Regions from separate parts of the Citricoccus sp. GCM10030269 genome, predicted to be linked through region 2. Evidence: riboswitches for the same ligand, from Rfam matches in the RefSeq annotation. Region 2 holds a riboswitch; each other region holds the start of a gene.
The links. Region 2 has a riboswitch for S-adenosylmethionine ahead of ACFQQD_RS05230 (acyl-CoA dehydrogenase family protein). Riboswitches for the same ligand answer to the same signal wherever they lie in the genome.

Region 1: it holds a riboswitch for S-adenosylmethionine, as region 2 does, so the genes downstream of both, ACFQQD_RS11640 (O-acetylhomoserine aminocarboxypropyltransferase/cysteine synthase family protein) here and ACFQQD_RS05230 (acyl-CoA dehydrogenase family protein) in region 2, are expected to answer to the same signal.
Region 3: it holds a riboswitch for S-adenosylmethionine, as region 2 does, so the genes downstream of both, ACFQQD_RS13650 (flavin reductase family protein) here and ACFQQD_RS05230 (acyl-CoA dehydrogenase family protein) in region 2, are expected to answer to the same signal.

What each region holds. Positions count from the first base shown of each region.
Region 1 covers NZ_JBHTCV010000005.1:964,805-972,098, reverse strand. Annotated here, with positions in the region: gene ACFQQD_RS11665 (CocE/NonD family hydrolase) at 1-851, shown strand, start outside; gene ACFQQD_RS11660 (S-layer homology domain-containing protein) at 1,130-2,752, shown strand; gene ACFQQD_RS11655 (aminoglycoside phosphotransferase family protein) at 2,775-3,806, opposite strand; gene ACFQQD_RS11650 (CPBP family intramembrane glutamic endopeptidase) at 3,864-4,688, shown strand; gene ACFQQD_RS11645 (VOC family protein) at 4,700-5,356, opposite strand; SAM riboswitch class IV at 5,488-5,602, shown strand; gene ACFQQD_RS11640 (O-acetylhomoserine aminocarboxypropyltransferase/cysteine synthase family protein) at 5,674-7,038, shown strand; gene ACFQQD_RS11635 (homoserine O-acetyltransferase) at 7,055-7,294, shown strand, end outside.
Region 2 covers NZ_JBHTCV010000002.1:460,372-467,665, reverse strand. Annotated here, with positions in the region: gene ACFQQD_RS05245 (siderophore-interacting protein) at 1-16, opposite strand, end outside; gene ACFQQD_RS05240 (LLM class flavin-dependent oxidoreductase) at 123-1,538, opposite strand; gene ACFQQD_RS05235 (MFS transporter) at 1,535-3,031, opposite strand; gene ACFQQD_RS05230 (acyl-CoA dehydrogenase family protein) at 3,028-4,323, opposite strand; SAM riboswitch class I at 4,421-4,516, opposite strand; gene ACFQQD_RS05225 (tannase/feruloyl esterase family alpha/beta hydrolase) at 4,696-6,915, shown strand; gene ACFQQD_RS05220 (DHA2 family efflux MFS transporter permease subunit) at 7,158-7,294, shown strand, end outside.
Region 3 covers NZ_JBHTCV010000006.1:140,010-147,303, reverse strand. Annotated here, with positions in the region: gene ACFQQD_RS13680 (MBL fold metallo-hydrolase) at 1-206, shown strand, start outside; gene ACFQQD_RS13675 (SDR family NAD(P)-dependent oxidoreductase) at 376-1,224, shown strand; gene ACFQQD_RS13670 (universal stress protein) at 1,289-1,726, shown strand; gene ACFQQD_RS13665 (hypothetical protein) at 1,726-2,286, shown strand; gene ACFQQD_RS13660 (mechanosensitive ion channel family protein) at 2,327-4,021, opposite strand; gene hisD (histidinol dehydrogenase) at 4,115-5,422, shown strand; SAM riboswitch class IV at 5,556-5,675, shown strand; gene ACFQQD_RS13650 (flavin reductase family protein) at 5,747-6,292, shown strand; gene ACFQQD_RS13645 (RNA-binding S4 domain-containing protein) at 6,314-6,703, shown strand; gene ACFQQD_RS13640 (cold-shock protein) at 6,978-7,181, shown strand.

The sequences.
Region 1 (7,294 bases), on a different contig from region 2:
GCGAAGAAGACGGCGGTGCCATCTTCTTCGAGTCCTGGCCGCTGACGGAGGACCTGGAGATTCTCGGCCAGCCGCAGTGTCATTTCGAAGTGTCCGCAGACAAGCCGGTGGCCATGCTGGCCGTGCGCCTCTCAGACGTGAATCTGGACGGCGAGGCCACACGGGTGACCTACGGCCTGCTCAATCTCACGCATCGAGACGGCAGTGAAGATCCCCGACCGCTGGAGCCAGGGAAGAAGTATCGGGTCTCGGTCCCCTTGAACGGCATCGCGCAGTCCTTCCCGGCCGGCCACCGGCTGCGGCTGTCCATCTCGACGTCGTACTGGCCGCTGGCGTGGCCGTCTCCGGAGTCGCCGACCGTCTCGCTGACCGCCGGCGTCAGCCGCTTCACCGTTCCGGTGCGACAGCCGCGCGATGAGGACGCCCGGCTCCGTCCGTTCGGGGAGCCCGAGTCCGCCGCGCCCCTGCAAACGACCCAGACTCAGCCGGGACAGCACCACTGGCGCGTCACCCGTGACCTGGCCACGAACGTCTCCACCCTGGAAGTCGCGAATGACCAGGGGAGTTTCCGTATCGAGGACACGGACACCCATATCCGCAGGGGGACGGAGGAGTGGTACAGCTTCCGCTGGAATGACGTGAACTCCGTGCGCGGCGAGACCCGCACGGTCCGCCGGGTGGAGCGTGCGGACTGGGGAGCTATGGTCACCACCAACACGGTGCTGACCTCCACTCCCACCGAGTTCATCGTCGACGCCGAGCTCGATGCCTACGAGCTGGACGCCCAACGCGGTGATCCTCGTGTCTATGCGCAGAGCTGGCACCGTCGGATTCCGCGGGACTTGGTGTAGCGGCAAGGGTGCAGCGGAACAACGGGGTAACGGACCGGTGTCGGGTCCGTCGTCGGAGGTCGGCGTAAGCCGGTTCACCTCGCCGGCTCATTCCGAGCCGGTCACGGTTCCGTTCCGGTTCCATATCTCCCGGTGACTTTCGAGATCGGCGGGTTAGGTTCGCTGTGTCCGTCGGCAGTAGGGGGACTCGCCTGATGGCGATGTCGCGGGACCACCGTCGTGTGAACGGTGGTCCTGTTTCTGCCGCATCACTCGCCCTCTTCGAAAGGATTCGATCCATGAATCGGACCTCACCGGCCGCGCCTGGGCGCGCCGTCACCCGCAAGAAACCGACGACGGCGGTCACGGTCGCTGCCGTGGGCCTCGCCCTCATGGGCTCCTCACTGGCCGCCGCACCGGCTACGGCGGCCACCGACGCCGAGACCATTGCTCCATACGGCGGTTACGTCGAAGACGTTTCCATCGTAGAAGATGTGCTCCCCGCCGATGCCGACACCATGACGGTGGCCGTCGATTTCTGTCTGGCTCCGGGATCGACCGGCCGCCGCGGCGTCGAAGACATCAGCCTGGGCACCGCCACACCCATTGCCTCGTGGGAAGGGCCCGTCAACGGCTACTTGTACAGGGCCGAGACGACCGTCAAGGACTCCACGGGCCAGAACACGTTCCAGGTCGAGATGGTGGCCGCGCCGCTGGAGACTGAGGTGCCCTTGGCCCGATCTGTGATTTCCATCTATCCGGTGGCCGGCCCGGCAACGTCAAAAGGCGGTTGCGGCACGGTGGAGTTGCCCGCGCAGATTCCTCCCTCGTACTGGGGTGCAAGGTCGCTCACCAAGTCCTTCGAGGCCGGTGACGGGGTCGGAAACACGTTCTCCGACACGTTCACCGTGAACGGTGGCGACGAAAGTGGCCCTGGGCCGGACGAGCCGCATCTGGAAGCCGATCTCATCTGGTACGGGGAGGTCGAGTGGTACTCCACCACCGCCGAGGGCCCAGCCGAGTCGGTGTCGCTTACCCTGGACCTTCCGGGCCAGTGCAGCGATGTGGCAGGGATGAGCTCCAGCGCAGGGGCGAACACTGAGAACTGGCGACAAGGCTGGGTGTCATGTGCCCAGGGCATGGTGTACGCCCGGCTGGACGGTGGATTGTTTGAGGACGAGCGGTTCACCGTTGAGGCCCGGGATTCCTCGGGTATCGAACCCGGGGAGTCGGTGACGGGCCGGACCACCATCAATCTCGACGGGGAGTACCACCGACTGGAGCTCACCGTCGAGCTCGGCGAGGCCACCGCCTCCTTCGATCGTCCGTGGGCCCCGGTGGCTTTCGGGGACCTGTGCCCCGTCAGTTTCTCTGACACACGCCCCGGAGGGGCGTTCTTCAGCTCCATCCATTGGTTGGGCTGCGAAGGCGTTTCCGCCGGTCAGGCCAACGGCGCCTTCGGCGTGAACCGTGAGATCACTCGTGGCGAGCTGGCCACCTTCCTGATGTGGGCCTATGAAGAGAAGCACTCGGATCCCATATACGGTCTGTACTGGTTCGCCCCAAAGACGAGCCCGTACGAGGACATGAAGCCCGGATCGGCCTACTACGACGCCGCCACGTGGTTGCGGTCCATGGGCATCGCCGGCTATGCCGACGGCACCTTCAAGCCGAGCCGCCCCGTGAGCCGGGTGGAGGCGGCACAGTTCATCTATCTGGCTGATATGGCAGATGAGAGCTGGACGCCTCCGACGACAAGCCCGTTCGCGGACATCTCGGCCGAATACAGCCGCTTCGAGGCGATCAGCTATCTGTACGGCACCGGTGCGACTCGCGGTTACACGGACGGTACCTTCCGTCCGAGTCGGGAGATCACGCGCGGTGAGATGGCCAAGTTCGTCGAAACGGTGTTCAACGACTAACCACGCTGCAGGCTGAGGCGGCTCAGGAACCGGTCAGCTCTTCGAGGGCGGCATCCGCGCGATCAAGGCGTGGCAAGACCTTGCGCAACAGCTTGGTCCAGTTCGCCGGATGATGGGTGCCTTCGCGCAGCGAGGCGTCGTAGAGCAATTCCAAGGCCATCGCACCGAGCCACACGCGGGCCCGCTGCGCCTCGAAACGGTCCCGGGCGACGTCGTCCACCAGGTCTTCGCCGTGCCAGAGACATAGGTAGGCCGGATTCAGGGCCGGATCCCAGACGGTGGCCAAGTCCCAGTCAAGGATCCCGGTCAACTGCCACCCCGTGCTGCCCGCCATGGCAGGCGAACGTCTCCCAACGGCAGCGAGATCGACCGGCTCCCACCGCATGTTGTGTCCCGCCAGGTCCCCATGGACCAACGACGGCGGCACCACCGGATCCTCCGTCCACCGGACTACCGCTTCGGTCAGTCGCCGGACCGTCTCGGCGAAGTCAGCGTCGGGCCAGACATCCTCTCCGTGGACGCTGCGCAACCGGTCGGGGAGTGTCTGCACGGCCGAGACCTTGTCCGGCGTCCACGGCCCCCGGAACGCGAACGGCGGCGCCAGATAGGGTTCAAGCGGTGCGGTCTCGATGTTCCGCAGCACCTCGCACACCCGGCACAGCACGGCCGGGTCGCCCTGGTGCGGCGGGTGCGCTTGGCCGGGAAGATACTCTTGCACGACGGCGGCCCTCCCGTCCGGCCCGACAGTCACCTCAGTCAGGGGTACCGGAAGCGCGAACGGCAGCTCCGCCGTCGCGGCCAGCGCCTGCACCAGAGCTGTGCGCACCGGCAGACGGTCCGCCGCCTCGGCGGTGCGGGCCATCCGCACCGCACCGATGCCCGGCAACACGAGGACGCGGTGAAACTGACCGCCTTCCTCGACGACCCCGGTGGACCAGTCCGCCGTGGCCAGGCGTCGGAACAAGTCTGGATCGGTGGCCACAGCATCCTCGAGCGGCAGCGCGGCAGCAGCACGAGCGAGGGTCACATCCTCGCAGCTCGGAGCGGAGGCCATGCCACCACGGTAGCGCGACCCGCCACGTCCGCACCGTTCCACTCCTACACTGGAGCGGTGACGTTGACCGCTGCTCCCGTGCCATCTGCCAAGACGGTTCGTTGGGAGATCGTGATCGTGCTGGCGCTGTCCTTGGGCAAGTCGGCGGTGTACGCGGTCGTCAACCTCCTGGACAAGATGAGCCAGGCACCACTGTCCGGACAGACCACCACCCTGAATCCCGCCCTCGATGACCGGCAGTACTTCGACCTGACGTATCAGGTGCTGGACATTGGTTTCGCTCTGGTCCCCGTGCTGCTCGTGATGCACTTGGTATGGATTCGCGGCCGCAATCCCTTCCGCACCTTCGGACTGGATTTTCGCCGGCCGGGCCGGGATCTCGCGTGGGGGATCGGACTGTTCGTGGCGATGGGCCTGGGCACGCTCGCCGTCTACGCCGCCGGCCGTGCCGCCGGAGTCACGACGGCCATCGTCGGCAGCGATCTGAACGAGTACTGGTGGACCACCCCGGTGCTGCTGTTCTCCGCGCTGCGGCACGGTCTGCTGGAAGAGATCATCGTGGTGGCCTGGCTGTTCGACCGGCTCGGGTACCTGCAGCAGCTGCGGGCGGGATTCGGTGAGCTGCGCACGTGGGCCAGCGGCGCCGTCGTGCCTGGTCATCCGGTAACCGTGCTGGTGGGGTGTGCGATCCTGCGGGGCACCTACCACCTCTACCAGGGGGCGGGGCCAGGGATCGGCAATCTGATCATGGGGCTGATCTTCGGCGCGGTGTATCTGCGGTACCGACGCGTGATGCCACTGGTCGTGGCGCATTTCCTCTTGGACGCGACCGGCTTCGTGGCCTACCCCCTGTTGGCCGAGCTGGGCCTGTTCGGCACTTAACTACCCCAACGTCAGATGGTGACGTTGCCCTTCGGGGTGTCGAAGGTGACGGAGAGGATGCCCGGGGTGCCGGAGGGTGCCTCGTACTCCACGTTGAGGTCCTGGACCCGCTCCTGAGGATCGTCCAGCCCCAGCCAGTCGCGGACGCGCTCGCGAGATCCGGCGATGGTGATGCAGGACAATTCCGCCTGCGGCTCGGCGGCCAGCGAGGGATGCAGGTCCTCCGTGCCGTCGTCCCAGCGGAGCAGATAGGGCACCTGGGGGTCCGCGATGAGACCCTTGATGCCGATCTGGCGCCAGGTCAGTTCGCGGCCATCCGGGAACTTGCGGTTACCGGGCACAGACTGACGGCCCAGGCGCTCTTCGAACGGTCCGAGGTCGTCGACGGTGACGCACCAGCCCATCCAGCCGCCGCCCATTTCAGAGCGAGCACGGACAGCCTGGCCGAACGGGGCCTTCTCCGAGGAGGGGTGGTCCAGAACTTCAACCACCTCGAGGTACTGCCGGTTGCGCAGCGGGAAAATCGCGTTGCGCGTCCCGAAACGGGGGTGAACTCCGCCCTTGACCCGTTCGATGCCCAGGGCATCGGCCAGGCGGGCCACCGTGGCGGTGAGCCCTTCATCGGGTCCAACGGCGTACGAGACGTGATCCAGGCGCATCATGTGCATATCGTCGCACTTTCTCGCGGGGTGAATTGGTTAGGTTAACCTCACTCGACATGACGGGCGGAATGACAGCCGGATGACCGGCGATGACGGCGGGGATGAAACGGTGCGGAGGATCTGGCAAACTGGGCCCAGGTCATGAGCGCCAGCATTGAGCCCCGGCTTGCTGGCCGGCAACCCTCCAGCTCGCGGTGGGGTGCCCCGGGTGAAGACCAGGCAGGTGCCAACCGGCACCGGCAAGCGCGGGCCACCATGCCGGCATGGACTGCACCACGTCAGTCGGCACCAGTGGGTGGCCCTGGATAGACAGGAGCCGTCAGATGACTGAGACCCCGAACACGCCAGACAACACCCCCGACGCCGACCCCCAGAGCGAGTGGGGCTTCGAGACCCGTCAACTCCACGCGGGGATCCCGGAGGAGAATGCCTTCGGGGCCACCGTGCTGCCGATCATTCAGTCGAACTCCTTCGACTTCCCAAGCGCCGACGTCGCCGCGGATCGCTTCGCGCTGAAGGACCTCGGTCCCATCTACTCGCGCATCGGCAACCCGACCCAGGAAGCCGTCGAGGGCAAGATCGCCGCACTCGAGGGTGGCGTTGGTGCCCTGCTGCTCGCCTCGGGGCAGGCCGCCACCACCTTCTCGGTGCTCAACCTGGCCGGTGCCGGAGACCACATCGTGGTCTCGGCCTCCCTCTACGGCGGCACTCAGAACCTGTTCAAGCACACGTTGGCCAAGATCGGCATCACCACCACCTTCGTTCAGGATCCGGACGATCAAGACGAGTGGAAAAATGCCATCCAGGACAACACCAAGGCTCTCTTCGGGGAGACCCTGGGCAACCCCCGCGGTGACGTGATGGACGTCCGCGCCATCGCCGACCTGGCCCACGACGCCGGTCTGCCGCTGATCGTGGACAACACCCTGGCCACGCCGTACCTGCTGCGCCCGATCGAGCACGGAGCGGACATCGTGGTGCACTCGGCCACCAAGTACCTCGGCGGCCACGCGGCGGCCATGGGCGGGGCGATCGTGGACGCGGGCACCTTCGACTTCGCCTCACAGCCGGAGCGCTACCCCGGATTCAACACCCCGGATGAGAGCTACAACGGAATCGTGTTCGCCCGTGACCTCGGCGTCAACGGCATCCTCGGCGCCAATCTGGCGTTCGTGCTCAAGGCCCGGGTGCAGCTGCTGCGTGACTACGGCAGTGCCATCAGTCCCTTCAACGCCTTCCTCATCAACCTGGGTCTGGAGACACTGTCTCTGCGGATGGAGCGCCAGGTCTCCAACGCGCGGCGCGTGGCGGAGTACCTCGACGGGCACGCCCTGGTCGAGACCGTGATCTATCCGGGCCTGGAGTCCAGCCCCTGGCACGACCTCGCGAAGCGATACCTCCCGGACGGTCCCGCCGGTTTCGTCTCGTTCGAGATCGCCGGCGGACGTGAGGCCGGGGCGCGGTTCGTGGATGCGCTGCGTCTGCACCACCACGTGGCCAACATCGGAGATGTGCGTTCACTGGTCATTCATCCCGCCTCGACCACGCACTCGCAGCTCTCCGAGGACGAACAGCGTGCCGCCGGCGTCACCCCCGGACTGATCCGGTTGTCCGTGGGCATCGAGAGCATCGATGACATCCTCGCCGATCTGGACAACGGCTTCGCCGCTGCAGACGTGAGCGCCTAGGGCCGGAGCCATCCGCATGACTACCATCACCCCTCAGCGATCCGGCACAGGTTTGGCCGACGGCGGCCTGCACTCCTTGCGGACCGGTGCCTTCGACTTCGAGTCCGGGGGTCACCTGCCCGCCGTGGACATCGCCTACGAGACGTGGGGCACGCTCAACGCTCAGAAGTCGAACGCCGTACTGCTGCTGCATGCCCTCACGGGTTCGACCCATGTGGCCTCGTCCTCCGAGATTCCGGAGGACGGCTGGTGGGAA
Region 2 (7,294 bases):
AGGGATTCGCAGTCATCGAAGTCTCTTTTCGCGTTGATTTCACCGTTGCTTCGACGTTAGGCCATTCTTCGTCATCGCAATATCCGAGTCTCTTCGCGTGACTCGACGACCATGGTCGCCGCTCAGCGGCGGTAGTCCGCACCTCGGTGATCATCGGCCAGGCGGGGGCCGGCACCCATGACTGTCTCACGCAGGGTTCTCGTCCCGGAGCTCGCGGAGGGATCCTCCGGCAGTAGGCCCCGCCGGCGCAGTTCCGGGGAGACCAGGGCGGTGAACCGTTCCAGGTCGGCCGGTCGGACCGCCGCGGAGATGTTGAAGCCGTCCACTCCGGTGGCCTCCTGCCAGCGTTCGAGCTCGTCGGCGACGGTCTGGGCAGAGCCGGCGATCACCGGGCCGCGGCCGCCGATGGCCACGAACTCTGCCAGGTCCCGCACCGTCCATTGCCGGTCCGGGGAGAGCTTGGTGAAAGCCGCTAGCGCGGACTGGTTGGCGTCGGTGGCCACATATTCCAGTGCGGAGTCCGGGTCGGCGCCAGCCAGGTCGACGCCGGTCCAGCCACCGAACAGCGACAGGGCGCCGTCGATGTCCACGTACTTCCGGTAGCCGTCCAACCGGTCCTGGGCCTCTTCGTCAGTGTCCGCGACGACGACGGTGGCCATGGTGAAGATCTTGACGGCGTCCTCGGCGCGGCCACGCTCCCGGAGGCCGGATCGCACGCCGTCCACCCATCCGCGCACCAGTTCGGGGGTGTTGCCGATGAAGAAGATGGCCTCCCCGTGATCCAGCGCGAACTGCTGACCGCGCCGGGAGGCACCGGCCTGGAACAGGAACGGCGTGCCCTGCGGTCCCGGGTGGGTGAGCGCCTGGTCCGGGACGGAGAAGTACCGGCCGTCGTGCTCGACCGGGTGGACCCGAGAGGGGTCGACGAACACCCCGGCCTCGGCATCGGCCAGAACGGCCCCGGGTTCATAGGAGCCCTCGAACAACTTATACATGAGGTCCATGTACTCGTCCGCCCGGTCATAGCGCTCATCGTGTGGAATCTGCCGCAGCATCCCCAGATTGCGCGCCGCCGAGTCCTGATACGAGGTGACGACGTTCCAGGCGATGCGTCCGCGCGTGACATGGTCGAGCGTGGCGAAAGTCCTCGCCAGCAGATAGGGCGCCTCGTACGTGACCGAGGCGGTCACACCGAAGCCCAGGCGCTCGGTCACGGCGGCCATGGCCGGAACCATGACGAGCGGATCCAGCAGCGGCGCCTGCACACCCCCACGCAGCGCAGCCTCAGCCGAACCTCCGTAGACGTCATAGAGGCCGGGGATGTCCGCCAGGAACAGCGAGGCGAAGCCACCGTCTTCCAGCGTCCTGGCCAGCGACGTCCAATACTCCAGGGTCGCGAACTGGCCGACTCCCGAGTCAGGGTGCCGCCACAATCCCGGGGACTGATGGACCGGAACCATCATGTCGAAGGCATTGATCAGCATGGGCGTGGAGTGCGCGGAGTGCGTGGATGGCGCGGGCGCGGCACTAGAACTCATCTGCCGGTCCTTTCGTCAGCGGGCGTACGGTCGGCAGCGGTGTCGTTGGCAGCAGGATCGTTGGCAGCGGTGTCGTTGGCCGTCGCGTACTCGTTCGCGGCGCCGACCGTCGCCAGCGTGCGGGAGTCTGCGCCTGCGCCTCCACCGGGAATGGTGGTGGTGGCGTCCGCCAGCGAGGCACCACGGCGATCACGGGCGGGGTCGCGGGCGAACAGGGACGCCGTCACGGAGGCCACGGCCAACAGGGACAGATACGCGGCGATCAACCACGGGGTGTCCCCGCCGAGGCTGAACAGCAGTGCCGCGATGAAGGGCGCGAAGCCGCCACCGATCACCGTGCCGACCTGATAGCCGAGATTCACGCCCGAATAGCGCACCCGGACGGGGAACTGCTCGGCGAACCACGCTGCCTGGGGGCCGTAAACGGAATCATGAGCTCCGTTGATGATGAGGATCACGACCAGCGGCAGCAACGCGAGCGCCCCCATCTCCACGGAGCCGAAGACGAGCCAGCCGGAGAGACCGATGGCGATGTATCCGCAGACCGAGACCGTGCGTCGGCCGTAGCGGTCCGACATCCAGCCCCAGAAGGGCGTGGTGAACAAGCCGATGGCCGAGGCGATCATGACCGCCGTGACCGCCGATTCCTGGTCGCCTCGAGTACTGACCAGGTAACTCAGCAGATAGACGGTGATCAGGTAGTACACGCCGTTCTGGGCCAACCGCAGTCCCGCCGTGACGAGCACCGGCCGCCAGTGGTGGCGCAGCACTTCGGCCACCGGCCATGAGGCGACGGTTCCGGAGGTGCGGTGTTCGCGGAATTCCTGAGAGTCCTCGACGCCCAGCCGAATCACCAGGCCGATGACGACCAGGACTGCTGAGGCCAGGAAGGGCAGACGCCAGCCGTACTCAGCGAACTGCTCGTCCGTGGTGGTCATCTGGACCAGGGCGAACGCGCCGGTGGCCAGGAGCATGCCGGCCGACGAACCGACCTGCGTGAACGATCCGAAGAATCCTCGCCGGTGGTCCGGGGCGTGTTCGACGGACAGGAGCGCGGCACCGCCCCATTCGGCTCCTGCGGAGATGCCCTGCAGGCAACGCAGCAACAGCAATCCGGCTACCGCCCACCAGCCGATCTGGTCGAAGGTGGGCAGCATGCCGATCAGCGTGGAGGCGACACCCATCAGCAGCAGCGAGCCGACCAGCAGGGCCTTGCGTCCCAGCCGGTCACCCAGGTGTCCGGCGATCACACCGCCGAGAGGCCGCATGATGACCCCGACCGCGAGAGTGGCGAAGGAGGCCAGAGTGGCCCCCAGCTCGGTGTAGCCGGGAAAGTACTGCACGTTAAACACGAGGGCCGCGGCCATGCCGTAGAGATAGAAGTCGTACCACTCCACGGTGGTTCCAGCGACCGCGGAGGCGAGGACCCGCTTCTTGCCGTCCAGCAGCCCGCGGCGGGCCCCGGGAGCCACTGTTTCCGGAGCGCCGCTCATCGGGCGTCCCCGATCGCATTCAGACCCTCGGGCAGAGTGCCGTTGATGAGATAGTCGCCGATGGCGCGGGCCCGGAAGGCGATGGGATTGTGTGTGGCCACCGTCTGGGCGTTGCGCCAGTGCCGGTCGAGTCCCTTCCGCGTGGAGGTGGCCGAGGCGCCCACGGTCAGGAACAGGTCCTGAGCGGCACCGATGCCCAACTCGGGAACGGTGATCATGGCGTGCTCGACGGCCAGCTCGGACCAATGCAACGCTGTGGGGATCTCCCCGGTGAATTCCGGCCGGTCGGCGCTGGCTGCTTCGGCGGCGGCGATGCCGTCATCGAGCGCTCGGGCGGCATGCAGGACTGTTGCCTCGGCGGTGTACGCCTTGGCGGCGATGCGTCCGGCCGCTTCCTGAATCAGCGGATCCTCGCGGAACGGCAGTCCGGAACCGGTGTTGAAAGTGCGCTTGCGGGACTGAATGGTGCTCACCGTGTCTCGCTGAGCGGCCTTGGCGATGCCGGCGATCACGCTGAGCAGGACGAGTTGGAAGAAGGCCGCCTCGTGGATGGCCTCCGGCGAACCCGCCACCCGGTCCAGAACGCCATCCTCACCGACCGGGACATTCTCGAACGTCGCCGTCCCCGTTCCGGTGAGCTTCTGGCCGAAGCCGTCCCAGTCGTCCTCCAGGCTCACGCCCTCAGCGTCGGTGGCGACGACGGCGAAACGCCGGCCGGTGACCGGCTCACCCTGGTCATCCACCAAGGCGGCGGAGACCCGGGTGTAGTCGGAGAAGATCGAGGCGGTCGCATAGTACTTCTGCCCGCTGAGCACCGCGCCGTCCGGTCCCTGACGGAGCACCGTGTTGAGTGTGCCCAGACTGTTGCCGCCCTTCTCGGTGGAGGCGTTGCCGACTGTCGCTCCGGCCAGCACTCGCGGGTACCAGGCCTCCTGGATCTGCCGCGGCTGGAACCGGAGCGACTCCAGGAAGCCGTAGTGCGAGCGGTAGATGTGGGCCACGTTCGCGTCGGCTTCGGCCAAGTCGACCAGCAGGTGCAGGAAGTCTTCGATACTGACTCCGGGGCCGCCGTGGGCGGCGGGCACGCGCAAGGTGCCGAATCCGGCGTCGTCCAGTTTCCGGATGACGTCGAAAGGCAGTTCGCGCTCGAGATCCCTCTGGAGCGAACCGGCGGCGATCTCCTCGAAGAGCGCCTGGAAGTGCTGTCGGAGTTCGGGGTACTGGGTCGGCAGAGCCGCGCCGAGGTTCCTGCCCTCGGTCACGGCGATGCCGGTGGTCGGTGTGGCGGTCATTCGGCGGTCCTTTCGGTCTACCGAAGGAATCCTCAGCCGAGCGCACGACTGCATCGCCAGGGGGCGAAGGTCGTCCACCTCTCAAGGGGCCGTGGACTATCCATCGGTCCTGGCAGTAGCACCCGTCTGCGGGACATCCCACGGGTTGCTGCGGCGTCAACGAGCCAGGTCTCTCAGCCGCTCTGGATGGTTACCCGGACAGACTAGTGCTCACGGAGGACGGCCGCCCGTGGCAAGTGTCACATCACTTCACACCTCCTCGCCAAGCCCGTTCTCGTCAAACCCGTTGTGGCGGCACTGGGGTGTGACCCTTGACACACCCTGAGTGTCACCTAAGACTGAGCTGACAGTCATCGTGAAGGGGAGTTCATCATGTCCACATTCACCCGCCGAGTGCGCCGGTTGGCGTGCACCGTGGCAGCGGCCTCATTGGTGGTGACGGGGTTCGCGGCCCCCGCCCACGCCAGCACGAGCCCAGGTTCGGGCGATGCAGCACAGGCCGGCGCCGAACAATGCTCCGCCTTGACGGGACTCGAGATCGACGCCGGCCAGATCGGCGTCCCCACGACCGGTGCCGTCGTCGAGAGCGCCGAAGCCGTCTCCGATGAGACGGACGGATCCTACTGCAAGGTCAATGGCCGCACGCTGCCGGTCGACCCGGAAGCCCCCGGCGTGAGGTTCCAGGTGAACCTGCCGGACGACTGGAACGGAAAATCGCTGCAGTTCGGGGGCGGGGCGTTCAACGGGACCCTGGTCAGCGGCACCGGGCGCCACAACCTGCAGCCGCTCGACCTCGAGACCCCACTGGCTCAGGGATACACGACGCTCGGATCGGACGGCGGGCATGAATCCGGAGGTGGTTTCGATGCTGAGTTCGCCCTCAACGAGGAGTCGTTGAAGGACTACGGGCTGTGGTCCATCAAGAAGGCCCACGATGTCTCCGAGGTACTCATGGAGGAGTACTACGGACAGGAATCGGACTACGCCTACTTCATCGGCGGCTCGCAGGGTGGGCACGAGGCACTCGACGCCGCGGCGCGGTACCCCGACGACTACGAGGGCGTGGTGGCCAACTACCCGGCGTACAACGTCATGATGCTGCACTTGTCCTCCCTCAACGTCGGCCGTGCGATGTACGCGGAAGGCGGGAAGGCCTGGCTCAGCCCGGAAGACACCAAGCTACTGACGGACACCGTCTATGAGGTGTGCGACACCGTTGAGCTCGACGGTGTCGTGGACGGCGTCATCTCCAACGTGGCCGGATGTAACGAGGTCATGACCGTCGATACGGTCGAGGACCTGCTGGGCTGCGAAGCCGGCGCCACCGACGAGGACCGATGCCTGACACCGGAACAGCTCCAGGCGATTGACACGGTCAATTCGCCCTATACACCCGGCATCGAGATCGCCGGCATGACCGAGTTCGGGCGCTGGCCGATCCTGGAGGGCGCCCTGTGGCAGCGGTCCACCTTCGGTTCCGCGCCCCAGCCGTCCAATCCGCTCTCCGGCACCGAGGGTCTTCTCTACAGCGTCGGGGCAGCCAACGTGAAATACCTCATCACCCAGGACCCCGACTATGACGCCATGGAGTTCGATCCCACCGAATGGGAGGACCGCATCCAGGAGCTGGCCGCCATCACGGACGTCTCGGATGTGAGCCTGGAACCCTTCTTCGACCGCGGTGGCAAGCTGCTCATGACGCACGGCACCGCCGATGACTTCATCAGCCCCCACAACTCGGACGCCTACTGGGAACAGCTGACGGAGACGTTCGGTGACGAGCTCGCGGATCACGCCCGGTACTACAAGGTGCCGGGGCTCGGCCACGGCTTCGGACCGTTCAACGCCACCTGGGACGGCCTCGGAGTCCTGAGCTCGTGGGTTGAGGAAGATCAGGCCCCGCAGACGCTGACCGCTGTCGACGCGAACGAGGGAACCGACCGGACTCGACCGATGTGCCAGTACCCGGCGTGGCCCGAGTACCAGGGGTCCGGGTCCGAGGACTCGGCGGCGAGCTTCGACTGCGTCGTGGACCGCACCGAGGACGGACCGACCTTCTCGGACAACCCTCCCGGATCTGCGTTCTACGCCCCGGTGCAATGGATGGCCGAGAACGGCATCTCTGTGGGGTATGCGGACGGGACCTTCCAGAAGAATCGCGATGTCACCCGGGGTGAGACCACCGCCTTCCTCCACCGCCACGTGCGGCCGGACTTCAGGACTCCCGAGGAAAGCCCGTTCAACGACGTCAACGTCAACGGCGCCTTCTTCACGCCGATCACCTGGGCCGCCGCCGAGAGGGTGACCGCCGGCTACGCTGACGGCACCTTCAAGCCCTCCAGGTCCGTGACCCGTGGAGAGTTCGCCGCGTTCCTCTACCGGCTGGCCGAACCGGAGCACACCGCCCCGGGGACGAGCCCCTTCGAGGACCTGAATCAGGGCGGGGCGAACTACGCCGCGATCACCTGGCTGGCCTCCCAGGGCATCACCGTCGGTGACACCCAGGGCAACTTCAATCAGTCCGATCCGATCACCCGCGGTGAGATCTCCGCCTTCTTGCAGCGGTACGACCGGGTCATCGACGCCGGATAGCGCGCAGCACCCCGAGCCAGAGCCCGGAGCCCGGAGCCGGGCAGAGAGAGTCGGCAACGCCATCCCCCGTCCAGACGGTGGGATGGCGTTGCCGCGCTCGGCGTCAAGCGACGGATGTGACCAAGCCCTCAGTACGGTATTTTGCCCCCGACGTGGGTGGGTGACGGGAATAAGGGCAGACTGGATGAGGTTGGCTAACCGGGGCCCACAGGCTCCTTTGTGATTTTTGAGAGAGGACAGCCGTGTCGAATTCGGCCGCCGAAAACCCTGACAACTCGTCAGCCACTGTTTCCCCGACCGCCACAGAACCGACCGTTCCGGAAGGCGCCTCCAGAGTCGTATGGCTGCTGGTGGTCGCCGCCTTCGTGGTGATTCTGAA
Region 3 (7,294 bases), on a different contig from region 2:
GCCTGGATCAGCTGCGCACACTGCTGCAGGAAGGGGACGCCGCCGACCGGGAGACCGTCCACGCGCGGGACCCTGCCGCCCTCGAGGATCTGGCCCGTCGGCTGGCGGAGACGATCTACCCCGATGTGACGGGAATCGTGCGAGCCGTGGCGGGGAAGACCGTGGCCGCCCACCTGGCGTACCTGGCTCACCATCCTGGCGACTGAGCTGAGAGTGTCCAGACTGTAACCTTCGGACACCCCGAATTGGCCCGGATTCACGGTACAGCGCTCCTACCATGGAAGTCGGGCTTCGACCACATCGTTGGTCGGCCCACGGCGGATTCTTCGATAGCCAGTCAGCATCATTCAGCAGTCCTTGAGCTAGGCGGAACACGTGGCAGAACAACTCGACGAGCGCGAACTACAGCAGCAGGAAGACCTGCCCTTCACCCCCGCGCCCTCCCGATCGGGCCAGACCGTCCTGATCACCGGTGCGACCTCCGGGCTGGGCGCTGAGTTCGCCCGCCAGCTTGCGGGTCAGGGACACCATCTGGTGATCACGGGCCGGAACCCCCTGCACCTGGTCGCCAAGGCCCAGTCCCTCGAGGCGCAGTACGGCATCAACGTCGAAACACTCACCTCGGATCTCACCACCGATGACGGCGTCGACGTGGTGGCCGCTCGACTGCGGTCCCGCGATCAACCGATCACCATGCTGGTGAACAACGCCGGATCGGGGCTCTCGACGGAATTCCACGAGAGCGAGGCCTCGGATGAACTGAGCCTGCTCAGAGTGCACGTCCAAGCGCCCATGCTGCTCTCCCATACCGCCATCCAGGCGTTCCTGGCCCGGGGCGGCGGACGGATCATCAACGTCTCCTCCGTGGCCGGGCTCATCCCCGACGGCAGCTACGGCGCAGCCAAGGCCTGGTCCATCAACTTCAGCCGATGGGCCAACACCCGCTACAAGCCCGAGGGCGTCACGGTCACGGCCCTGTGCCCGGGCCCGGTGCGGACCGAGTTCCATCACCGGGCCGGGATCGACACCACCAAGAAACCCAAGTGGGCGTGGATGGATGCCGACGACGTGGTCCGCGAGGGCCTCACCGCCGCCGCCGAGGGTCGGAGTGTGTGCATTCCCTCACGCCGGTATCGTTCCCTCATGACGGCTGCCCGGTTCAGTCCGGACGCCGTGCTGGAGCGCTTCAGCCGTTCCGAGCCCAAAGTCAAAAAAGGCCAATAGGCCCACAGAGGTCCCAATAGGTCCAAGAGACGCCCGACGGGTCGTCTGAGGAGGGGAACGAGCCATGACCATCCTCGTGGGCTACACGCCCAGCAAGCAATCCCGAGCGGCCCTGGCTGAGGCCATCCGCATAGCGCGGACGACTCAGGAAAACCTGCTTGTGGTCAATGCCGGCCCCGGCGGTGAGCACCGGCACCATGCCATGGTCACCGAGGAGCAACAGGTCGAGCTGCAGTCCATCCTCAATGCTTCGGGGCTGACGGCCGAGTTCCGTCAATACGCCCGGGGGCGCTCCACCGTCCAAGAGATCAAAGATCTCGCCGACGAGGTGCAGCCCTCCCTGGTGGTCATCGGCCTGCGCCGCCGCGGCAGCCTCGGCCGCGTCGTCATGGGCTCCGTCTCGGACCTGCTCTTGAAAGAGCTCGACCAGCCGGTGCTGTGCGTCAAAGAGAACACGCTGAAACCGGGGACCGGCCCGGACGCACCACCGAAGGACCGCTGATGCCGATTACTGCCGGACGCGCGTCCGGACGAGAAGTGTGGGCGGTGATGTCGGCTCTGGCGGCCGGGGCACTGCTGACGGCGTGTGCGAGCTCCGAGCCGGAAGCAGGTGCGGGGGCACAGTCGGGGACCGGCACAGCGCCGAAAGGATCACCGTCGTCGGTCGCGTCCGGACAGCCATCGGCCCAGGAGTCGCCGGTCAGCTTCGAGAGTCTCGAGGACCTGTTCGACACCGTCGACGAGCGCCTGGACTGCCCCAAGCAGGACCGCGGGGAACACTTCTTCATGGTCGACGGCGCTCCCGAGACCGGACTGCCCGGGCGCCAGTGCGGCACCGGCGTCCTGATGAGCTGGTCGGATGACCCCGCCGTGGTCGAAGAGGCCGTTCAACTGTTGCACTCTGGCGGTCCAGTGCCGATGGCGGCAGGGAACGAGTGGTTCGTCGCGGACGTCACCGAGGTCCTGCAGACACAGTCGGGCGAAGCCGTCGTCTCCTTGCCCGAGTCAACCGACCTGGAGAGCCTCGCCCACGAGCTGGGCGGAACGTTCACCGCCGGTTGAGCGACACCAGGAGACACCACCTGGTCCGGCTCGACCAGCCCTAGTCGCCTGCGGTGCCCTGGTCGGGACGGCGGCGGATGACGTGTTCGCGGGTCTCGTCCTGCTCGTCACCATTCGAGTCGTCCCGATCCTCTTCGTCACCCTCACCGTTGTGAGTGCCCTTCTCCTTGCGCTCCTGGTACGCCTTCTCACCCGGGCCGGCGAACTCGCGGTTGCGTTCCACCGCGGTGACGGAGCCGGTGAAGACGGAGGAGTCGTCGCTGGCCTTGGTCAAGGGGACAGAACCCGTCGGTGACCGCTCTCCCGTGACGGGGTGCTCGCCGGTATTGGTGCGCTGCCCCCCGTTCTGCTCGTGACTCGGGTGTTGACCGGTGTCCGGTCCCACCTGGGGCAAGGAGCGCGTGGGAGTGCGCTGCTGGTGCTGCGGGCCCGTGTCCACCGGGGCGCCGGTCGAGTCGGTGCCCTCCTCGGAACCGGACGATCCGTCGAGAGTCTCCCAGCCGCCGTCGTGCCCGGACTCTGAGGGAGCCAGCACCGGGGACACCACGGAGAGCCCGCCGGTGAGCCGGTGCGCATAGAGCGCTTCGGGGTATTCGCTGCGCAGGAAGGTGACGAGGTCCTCGCGCACCAGGCAGCGAAGGTCCCAGAGGTCTCCGGCATTGCGGGCGGAGACGGCCACCCAGAGCTTGACGGTGCCACCGAGTGCCTCGCTCACCTGGATGGAGCTGTCCTTGCCGTCCCAGAGCTCAGTGGATTCCAACAGCGCCTTGAGACGCTCACGAGTGGCGTCCACCGGAACGCGCCAGTCCACGTCCAGCTCCACCGTTCCGGACAGCGCCGAACCGGTGCGGGTCCAGTTCTCGAAGGGCGTGGTGGTGAAGTGACTGGACGGGAAGATCACCCGGCGGCCGTCCCAGATCTTGACCACCACATAGGACAGGGTGATGTCCTCGATGGTCCCGTAGACCCCGTCCACGATCACCACGTCCCCCACGCGGATCGCGTCGGTGAAGGCCAGCTGAATGCCGGCGAACATGTTGGTCAGCGTGGACTGGACCGCCAGGCCGGCCACCACGGAGAGCACACCTGCCGAAGCCAGCAGACCGGCGCCGACCGCGCGAACCGACGGGATCGTCAACAGCACGACGGAGACGGCGATGACGATGATCACCGCGTTCAGCACCCGGCGCAGCAGCACAGTCTGCGTACGGATCTTGCGGTCGCGCCGGTCCTCCAACTCATCGGAGGCGTACCTGTCCAGCAAGCGTTCCTCGACGATCCTCACCACCCGTAGGGCCAGCCACGCCAGGGCACCGATCACCCCGGCCAGCAGCAAGAAACTCACGCCGTTGAACCACGGGTAGTCGGAGGCCGTGAGCCCCAGGGCGATGCGCGTGGCCAGCAGAGCCGCGGCCAGGCCCAGGGGAACGCGGCAGCGGCCCACCTGATCGCGGAGCCCGGGCCGGCGGCGCAGCACCACACTGCTCAGCAACCAGGCTGCGGTCACCACCAGCAGCGCGATGACCACCGAGATCGCCACCGTGGAGACAATGCCCCAGAACGGCCCCAGCGAGTCGACGGCGCCCCGGGCCCCGTCCTGGACGGTGTCAGGGACATTCCCGGAGATGTCTTCGGGAACTGCGCTGGATTCCGTCGACAGTTCGGCCGTCGTGGCCAGCACCGTGTGAGGCACGACGGAGGCAGACAGGTCTGCGAACGAGGACAATTTCGGCATGTCTCCAGTCTGACATCCAGGACTTTGTCGAACCTGAACGGGTGGAGAATGGACGCTGAACCACACACCGGCGGAACACACAGGAGCCCCTACATGCTTTCGACCACGGACCTGCGCGGCCGCATTGTCGACCCTGCCACCGTGCTGCCCCGCGCTGAACTCGACGTGGCCAGCGCCGTCCCGAAGGTGATGCCAATCCTGGACCGCGTCCGCACCGAGGGCGTCCGGGCCGTGCTGGACCTCGGCGAACAGTTCGACGGGATCCGGCCGCCGTCGTTGCGGGTGCCGGCCGAGGCCATCGCTGAAGCACTCGAGTCGCTGGACCCCTCGGTGCGGACCGCCCTGGAGGAGTCCATCTCCCGTGCCCGGAAGGTCCACGCCGCACAGCTGCCCCCGGATTCCGAAGTGGAATTGGGCGAGGGCGCCATCGTGGAGAACCGCTGGATGCCCGTGCACCGCGTGGGCCTGTATGTGCCCGGCGGCCGCGCCGTCTATCCCTCCTCCGTGGTGATGAACGTGGTTCCGGCCCAAGCAGCCGGCGTCGCCTCTCTCGCCGTGGCGTCCCCGCCGCAGAAAGACTTCGACGGACGGCCGCACCCGGCGATTCTTGCCGCGTGTGCGCTCCTCGGCGTGGACGAGGTCTACGCCGCCGGCGGCGCCCAAGCGGTGGCCATGTTCGCCTACGGCGTGAACGACGACGACGGCGCCCGGGCCTGCGCCCCCGTCGACCTGGTGACGGGGCCGGGCAACATCTTCGTGGCCGCGGCCAAGCGCGCCCTGCTGGGCACCATCGGCATCGACGCCGAAGCGGGCCCGACCGAGATCGCCGTGCTGGCCGACGGAACCGCCGACGCCCGCTGGGTGGCCGCGGACCTGATCAGCCAGGCCGAACACGATCCGATGGCCGGCTCAGTGCTCATCACCACCTCCCCAGAGTTGGCCCGGGACGTGGTGGCCGAGATCGATCGTCAGGTTCCCGGCTCCTTCCACGAGGAGCAGATCCGCCAGGCCCTGGGCGGTCCTCAGTCCGGGATCCTGCTGGTCCAGACCGTGGACGAGGCACTGGCCGTGGCCGACGCCTATGCCGCCGAGCACCTCGAGATCCACACCGTCCATCCGCTAGAGACGGCTCGTCGGGTGAAGAACGCCGGCGCCATCTTCGTGGGCCCCCACTCCCCCGTGCCCCTGGGCGATTACTCGTCCGGCTCCAACCACGTGTTGCCCACAGGCGGATCGGCCCGCCATTCTTCCGGTCTGAGCACGGTCAGCTTCCTGCGCCTGCAGCAGCTCATCCGCTATGAGGAGACCGCGCTGAAGGAACTGGACACCACCATCTCCGCGCTGGCGAAGGCCGAGGGACTTCCCGCCCACGGCCACGCCGTATCGCTGCGTTTCCAGTAGGTATGAATAGTGGCGTAGTGGGGCAGGTGGTGGGCCAGCAGGGCAGCTGGTCTCAGGAAAAACATGTCACGGGAGTTCACAGTTCGCGGAAGTCTTTGACCCTCACAGAACGGCGTCGATACGCTGGGGCCGGAATCACGAGTTCCCGCTGTTACAGCCCTGGCTTGCGGGACGGCAACCCTCTTCACGCAGTAGTGGGGTGCTCCAGGTGAGGATTCGGCCCTCCGGATGCCCCGGCGGGCAAGTACCGCGTTTCTGCTGGTGCCCTGGGGATTAGCCCGAGGTGCGCTCCCCGTCAGATTCGCTATTGATCGGAGGACCGACATGACCGCACTGGCAACCAACGACTTCCACCGCCCTGCCGATCTCGATCAGGATCTGTCCACCCAGACCCTACGGACGGCCTTCTCCCACTTCCCCTCCGGCGTCGCTGCCCTGGCCGGCATTGCCAACGGCGTCAAGGAGGGGTTGGTGGCCTCGTCCTTCACCGTGGGCGTCTCACTCGAACCGGCCTTGGTGTCCTTCGCCGTCCAGAACACCTCCCGCACGTGGCCCCGGCTGAAGCAGGCTGATCGGATCGGCATCTCGATCCTCGGTGAGGACCACACCATGGTCTGCCGTCAGCTGGCGTCCAAGGACGGCGACCGTTTCGCCGGCCTGGACATCCGCGCCAACGACCACGGCGCGCTCTTCCTGGACGGGGCGGCCCTGTGGCTGGACACCACCGTCTACTCCGAACTGCCGGCCGGTGACCACAAGATGGTGCTGTTGGAGGTTCACGGAGTGCACGACCACTCCTCCGAGTATGAGCCGCTGGTCTTCCACCGCTCGGCTTTCCGCAACCTGCGCACCGCCGAGGGCAATCAGTAATCCGCCACTAAACTCATCGGCATGCCCGCTGCTCCATCACCCACTCAGGTCCGTCTGGACTCGTGGTTGTGGGGCGTGCGCATGTACAAGACGCGGTCTGCGGCGACGGCGGCCTGCCGTGCCGGGCACGTCCGCCTCAACGGGCAGCCGGCTAAGGCTGCCCAGGCAGTCAAGCCAGGCGACACCATTCGAGTCCGTCAGCCGGGGCGAGAACGGATCCTGGAAGTCACTGGGCTTCTGACCAAACGCGTCGGAGCGGCTGAGGCCGTTCGCCACTACATCGACCACTCCCCCGAGCAGGTTCCCCGAGAGTTCCTCGCGGTTCCCCGGCGCGACCGCGGTACTGGCCGGCCCACCAAACGGGACCGTCGGCAGATGGACAAGCTGCGTGAATGGCCGCCGAGGAGCTGAGTGGCCGGCAGCTGGGCGACCCTCGACCACTCATCGCCCATGCTGCGCTGTGGGCGAATTAACGTCCCGTCAGAGCTGATTTGAAGAAAGGGGTGTTCTACCCCCTCCTTCGTCCCGTACTATAGAAACCAGAAGTAGTAGTAGCAGTAAGTCCGTACCCTTTCGGGCCGGTCAATCTTCGGATTGGACGGGGCGTTGGGAAGCGGTTTCGCACACGCCGCTTCGCCCCCGTCGGAACACTGGCGGGGTAACACCCCAAAGAAAGAGGCTCAACATGGCCACCGGTACCGTCAAGTGGTTCAACGCAGAAAAGGGCTACGGCTTTATTTCTCCGGACGACAACTCCGCTGACATCTTCGTTCACTTCTCCGCCATCGAAGGCAATGGCTTCCGCGAACTGCAGGAAGACCAGAAGGTCGAGTTCGAGGCCCAGCAGGGCCCCAAGGGCATGCAGGCTGCTGCAGTCCGCCCGCTCTGATCGAGCTCGTCTGATTCCTTCAGACTTCTGAACGGCCGCTGTTCCCTCGGGAACAGCGGCCGTTCTCTGTTAAGCCCAGTCCAAGCCCGGTCCGAAGCCATCCGGACTAGGGT